Linked DNA regions of Collimonas fungivorans Ter331. The protein of the gene in region 2 interacts with the protein of the main gene of each other region in a pairwise test. Links are inferred from orthologs where the notes say so. Each region holds a gene or a part of one and is shown on either strand. Other genes may lie near its edges.

Region 1 (2,764 bases), 830 kb from region 2 along the record:
CCGAAGAGAAGCTCCAGGAACTGAACGAAAAAGCCTGGGGCCTGGGCGGCGGCCGCACCATCCGCAACGCCGACGGCAACGATGAATCGCTATACCTGTTCGCCATCCGCGACTCGCACCGCAAGCCGCAGATCATGGCCGGTTATGCCTATGAATGGATCTGGAATGTGCCCAAGACCCCGGTTGAGGTCGGCGCCGGCTATACCGCCATGCTGATGAGCCGCCAGGATTATTTCGGCGGCTTCCCGTTCCCGATAGCCCTGCCGGTGGTGTCGCTGGGCGTCAAGGGAGCCAAATTGATGGGATCCTACGTGCCTCGCCTGTCGCAGAACAAGGGCAATGGCGACGTCTGGCTGATATTTGCGCGCTTCGAAGTTAAGTAAACGCCATAATCCGGTCAGGGCCTGTTGACCTTCAATTTGGGAGTGCGAACGCGCGGCAGGCGTTGCGTGCCTAGGCGCAGCGACGCGACGTAGCGGTGCTACGGCAAGGATGCGGATGGCCGCCCCCTGCAACAACGGCATGCGACGCCTGCAGCCGTTCCCGGAGGGTTCAAACCAAAACGTGCGCTGGCCGCGTTGCATGGCTTGCTGGGGCACCAGCCCCAGCTGCGCCACACGCCTTGCCAGCACACGTTTTGGTTTGAACGCATCTCCCAAATTGAAGGTCAACAGGCCCTAGGCAAGACCATGACCGCAAGTTGGTGTTGTTGGCCTGAATCAAGTCTATAATCCGGGTTGGGTGCCATTAAGACCGTAGCCCGGGCTATGCTGACTTGGGCCGAAATCGGGGAGACGCTGTCATGACAGCCATAACAGTTGCGGTCGCGCTAGGCGGCCAGCAGCGCTCAGACCCGAAATTGGCATGTTTCCGAAATGCTGCGGCTATATTAGTGGTGGCTTACAATGACTTAGACACAACCACCCGTATTGTGCCGCATACCAATTTGTATTATGACTAATCTTGCAAAAATCCTGCCTGCACAAAATGTAGCGCTGGATCTGGAAGTCTCCAGTAAAAAACGCGCCTTCGAACAAGCCGGTTTACTCTTCGAAAACAATTGCGGCATTGCCCGCTCTACCGTCTCCGACAACCTGTTTGCGCGCGAACGGCTGGGTTCCACCGGCCTCGGCCACGGCGTCGCCGTGCCGCATGGCCGCGTAAAAGGCTTGAAAGCGCCGCTGGCTGCCTTTGTGCGCCTGGCCGAACCGATCCCGTTTGAATCGCCTGATGGCGAACCGGTCAGCTTGCTGGTATTCCTGCTGATTCCCGACAACGTCACCCAGCAGCACCTGGAAATCCTGTCGGAAATCGCCGAGATGTTTTCCAGCGACGCCTTCCGCGCCCTCCTCAGCAGCGATCCCGATCCGGCATCGGTGCATGCGCACATCGTGGCCTGGCAGCCCATGGGCACGGAAAATGCGACATAATTTAGAATAAGACATCATCCTGTCTGAGTCGCCCTCAGGGCGATCTAACCTACTAACCACGTCAGACGCCGACCATGCCAGTTTCCACGCCCCTCTCGATTCAGCAGCTGTACGACGAAAACCGCGAATCGCTGCAGCTGGGCTGGTTTGCCGGTTTCCCGGGCGGCGAGCGGCTGATTTCCGGCGATGCGGCTTCGGCCGCCGACCAGGTGGGCCACCTGAACCTGATCCATCCAGGCCGGATCCAGGTCTTCGGCCACCAGGAAACAGAATACTACCAGCGCCTCTCGGCCACTTCGCGGGTCTACCAGACCGCTGAACTGGTGGCCGGCGCGCCGCCTGCCTTCATCATCGCGCAAGGACTGGCGACACCGCCGGACATCCTCGAAATCTGCGACGAAAAGAACATCCCGCTGTTTTCGACGCCGCTGCCGGCCGCACAGGTGATCGATTACCTGCGCGTCTACCTGTCGAAAAAACTGGCGCAACGCATCACCATGCATGGCGTGTTCATGGATGTGCTGGGAGTCGGCGTCCTGATCACCGGCGAATCCGGGCTCGGCAAAAGCGAACTCGGGCTGGAGCTGATCTCGCGCAGCCATGGCCTGGTGGCCGACGATGCGGTCGAGTTCGCCCGCATCGCACCCAACATGATCGAGGGCCGCTGCCCGCACCTGCTGCAAAATCTGCTGGAAGTGCGCGGCCTGGGCCTGCTCGACATCAAGACCATCTTCGGCGAAACCGCAGTGCGCCGCAAGATGCGCCTCAAGCTGATCGTGCACCTGGTGCGGCGCGCCACGCTGGAAGAAAACTACGAGCGCCTGCCGCTCGACGCCCATACCCAGGAAGTGCTGGGGCTGGCGATCCGCAAAGTCATCATCCCGGTAGCCGCCGGCCGCAATATCGCGGTGCTGCTGGAAGCCGCGGTGCGCAACACGATCCTGCAGTTGCGCGGCATCGACACGCTCAAAGATTTCATCGCCCGCCAGCGTATTGCGATGGACAGCGACAGCGATCTCTGACATCCGTTTGCGGGGCTTCCGATAAAAGCCTCGACTTACGGTATCATTCGCTAATGCGCATTATCCTCATCACCGGCATTTCCGGCTCCGGCAAATCGGTCGCTCTTCGCGTGCTCGAAGATGCGGGTTATTTTTGCGTCGACAACCTGCCGCCTATCCTGCTGCGCGGCCTGGTCGCCACCCGCCTCGATGAAGGCGCGCAAATGCTGGCGGTAGCCACCGATGCGCGCAGCGCCGACTCGCTGGCCGGCCTGCCTTCCGACATCCAGCAATTGAAAGCCGAAGGGCACGACGTCAAGGTGTTTTTCCTGA
Region 2 (3,420 bases):
GGTTACACGGTCAACCTGCATGGCGGCCATCAAACCGTGAAGAATAATTCGGCGCTGAGCTATAACGACTGGAAAATCGGCTTGACCAAGGATTTCGGTTTCCTGTCCGGCAGCGTGGCCGTGATCGGCACCGATACCAACAACTATGTGGGGCCGGCGCCGGATCGTAAGAATCTGGGCAAAACCGCGCTGGTGGTATCGGCAACCAAGACGTTTTAATATTGGCCGGCAGGCTGTTTTAACGGTGCAGGCCGGAAGAGACATGGTCTTCCGGCCTGTTCGCCATTGCGGCCGAAGCCTGGCGAACAATTTAAATCGCTTTCAGGGTATCGTGACGGTAGGCGGGGTCTATCTATAATTAATCTACAATTAGCGGTGGATTTTGCATAACCGTATATCGATAGCTTTCATAAGGCAATAAGTGTCTTCACCCTATTCAAACGACGATCTGCGTCCGGATCCGGATGCTTTGCTGGCGCGGCTGCAGGTGCAGGAGAGCCTGGTCGGGCGGGGCAAGCTGCGCATCTATTTCGGCGCTTCCGCTGGCGTCGGCAAAACCTACGCCATGCTCAGCGCCGCGCACAAGCTGCATGGCGAGGGGCGCGACGTCTTGGCGGGAGTGATCGAAAGCCACGGCCGCGCTGAAACCGCTGCGTTGCTGAACGGGCTGGAGCTGCTGCCCATGAAGCAGGTCGCTTATCGCGACAAGCATCTGCCGGAATTCGACCTTGATGCTGCCTTGCAGCGCAAGCCATCGCTGGTACTGGTCGATGAACTGGCGCATTCCAATGCAGCCGGCTCGCGCCATCCGAAACGCTGGCAAGACGTGGAAGAATTGCTGAACGCCGGCATCGACGTTTTCACCACGCTCAATGTCCAGCATCTGGAAAGCTTGAACGACGTGGTGGGCGGCATCACCGGCATCCGGGTCGCGGAAACCTTGCCGGACACTGTATTCGACGCCGCCGATGAGGTGGTGCTAGTGGACCTGCCGGCTGACGAATTGCTGAACCGGCTGAAACTCGGCAAGGTTTACAAGCTGCCGCAGGCAGAGCGCGCCTCGCGCAATTTTTTCCGCAAAGGCAACCTGATCGCGCTGCGTGAACTGGCTTTGCGCCGCACCGCGGATCGCCTGCAGGGCGATGTCCAGGCCTACCGGATCGAGAAATCGATAGGCGCGGTATGGCAGACCGACGCCGCCTTGCTGGCCTGCGTCGGCCCTTCGCCCAATGCCGAACACGTGATCCGCGGCACTGCGCGGCTGGCGACCCAGCTCAACGCCGAATGGCATGCGGTATATGTCGAGACGCCGAAACTGCAGCGCCTGCCTTCCGCCAAGCGCGAGCGCATCCTGAAGACGCTCAAGCTGGCGCAGGACCTGGGAGCGACCACAGCGGTACTGGCCGGCAGCGAAGTAGCTGAGGTCGTCGCAGGCTATGCACGCAGCCACAATTTTTCGAAGATCATCATCGGCCGCAGCCAGCGCCGCTTTCCCTGGCAAGCCAGCCATTCCGCGCGGATCGCGGCCCAGGCGCGCGATATCGACCTGATTGCCATCGGCGCAAGCTCGGCCAGCACTGCGGAAAAAGCGGAGGAGGGCGTCGGCGGCATCCTGCCGCGGCACCTGCCGATGCAGGGCCGGATCGAATGGTGGGGTTACGCCTGGGCGCTGGCGGTATGCGTGCTGGTGACGTTGCTGGCGACGCCGATATTGCCGTTTTTCGACCTGGCCAACATCGTCATGCTGTACCTGCTGGCGGAAGTCCTGATCGCCATCCGCTACGGCCGCGGGCCGGCAATTTTTGTCGCCTTGCTGAGCATCGCTTCCTTCGATTTCTTTTTCGTGCCGCCGCGCTTTTCGTTCGCGGTCAGCGATTTCCAGTACCTGCTGACTTTCGGCGTGATGCTGGCGGTCGGCCTCACCATCACTCACCTGACTTCAGGGCTGCGCTACCAGGCGCGGATCGCCTCCGACCGTGAAGCGCGTTCGCGCGCCTTGTTCGAATTCGCGCGCGCCTTGTCGGGCGTGCTGCAGACGGAACAGATCTTCGAGACCAGCGGCCAGTTCCTGCAACGCAGTTTCCAGGCCAAGACCTTGCTGCTGATACCCGACGAAGCCGGCCGGTTGAGCTTGCCGGCAGTGATACCGGACGATGTGGCCCATGTCGCCGCGGCGCTCGACATGGGTATCGCCCAGTGGGCTTTCGACAATGCCAGCAGCGCCGGCATCGGCACCGATACCTTGCCGGCCAGTAGTTATCTCTATCTGCCTTTGGTGGCGCCGATGCGCACCCGGGGCGTACTGGTGATCTTGCCGCACAACCGGCGCTGGATCCTGATCCCGGAGCAGCAGCAACAGCTGTACACCTTCGCCACCTTGACCGCGATTGCGCTGGAGCGCGTGCATTATGTCGAAGTGGCGCAAGACGCCCTGGTGCGGATGGAGTCGGAACGTTTGCGCAATTCCCTGCTGTCGGCACTGTCGCACGATTTGCGTACGCCGTTGACGGCCTTGATCGGTCTGTCCGAATCGCTGGTGCTGTCGAAACCGCCGTTGCAGCAGCACCAGCAAGTGCTGGCTACCGCGCTGCACAGCGAAATGCTGCGCATGAGCGCACTGGTGACCAACCTGCTGGACATGGCGCGCATCCAGAGCGGCGAGGTCAAGCTGAATTTGCAGTGGCAGCCATTCGAAGAAGTGGTCGGCAGCGCATTGCGCGCCAGCGGTTCGGCGCTGCATGGGCACCAGGTCGAGATCCGGGTTGCGCACGAGTTGCCGCTGGTCCATTTTGATGCCGTGCTGATCGAACGCGTGCTGTGCAATTTGCTGGAGAACGCCGCCAAATACACGCCGGCCGGCTCTCATATTGTGTTGGCTGCGGCAGTCAACGCGCGCTTCCTGACGGTTACCATCGCCGATGACGGGCCGGGACTGCCGAGCGGCATGGAAGACACGATATTTGAAAAGTTCACGCGCGGCGAGCGCGAATCGGCCAAGCCCGGCGTCGGGCTGGGACTGGCGATCTGCCGTGCGATAGTGGAAGCCCACGGCGGCACTATCCGCGCCCACAGCGGCCGCCATGGGACAAGCGGCGCCGAGTTCATCTTTACCATTCCGCTCGGCGCGCCGCCCAGCATGCCGGACCTCGAAGAACATGAACCGAGCGCCGGCAGCATGGAAAAAGACTCGGAGAAAACATGACGATGCAACCGACGCCTGTAGCACTGCTGGTCGAAGACGAACCGCAGATCCGCCGTTTTGTGCGCGCAGCCCTGGAAAGCGAGGGCTGGCAGATTTTTGAAGCAGCCACCATGCAGCGCGGCCTGATCGATTGCGGCACCCGCAAGCCGAACCTGGTGATCCTCGATCTCGGCCTGCCGGACGGCGATGGCGTCGATTTCATCCTGGATGTCAGGAAG

The links. Proteins that work in one complex are often made in the same cells at the same time.
Region 1: the proteins of kdpD (region 2) and CFU_RS03180 interact in binary tests that used the Escherichia coli proteins (3 or more experiments, as listed by UniProt). The link is inferred for Collimonas fungivorans Ter331 from one-to-one orthologs.

The regions. Positions count from the first base shown.
Region 1 is NC_015856.1:723,803-726,566, reverse strand. The notes cover bases 1-2,691. They hold CFU_RS03180 (PTS sugar transporter subunit IIA), read left to right. Parts: upstream 1-953; coding sequence 954-1,430; downstream 1,431-2,691. Other genes in these bases: rapZ (RNase adapter RapZ), read left to right, coding at 2,506-2,691; hprK (HPr(Ser) kinase/phosphatase), read left to right, coding at 1,505-2,452; CFU_RS03185 (hypothetical protein), read left to right, coding at 1-383. Outside these bases: more of rapZ, read left to right, coding at 2,692-2,764. UniProt on the Escherichia coli protein: Seems to have a role in regulating nitrogen assimilation.
Region 2 is NC_015856.1:1,551,312-1,554,731, forward strand. The notes cover bases 56-3,402. They hold kdpD (two-component system sensor histidine kinase KdpD), read left to right. Parts: upstream 56-421; coding sequence 422-3,202; downstream 3,203-3,402. Other genes in these bases: CFU_RS06795 (TorF family putative porin), read left to right, coding at 56-219; kdpE (two-component system response regulator KdpE), read left to right, coding at 3,205-3,402. Outside these bases: more of CFU_RS06795, read left to right, coding at 1-55; more of kdpE, read left to right, coding at 3,403-3,420. UniProt on the Escherichia coli protein: Member of the two-component regulatory system KdpD/KdpE involved in the regulation of the kdp operon. KdpD may function as a membrane-associated protein kinase that phosphorylates KdpE in response to environmental signals.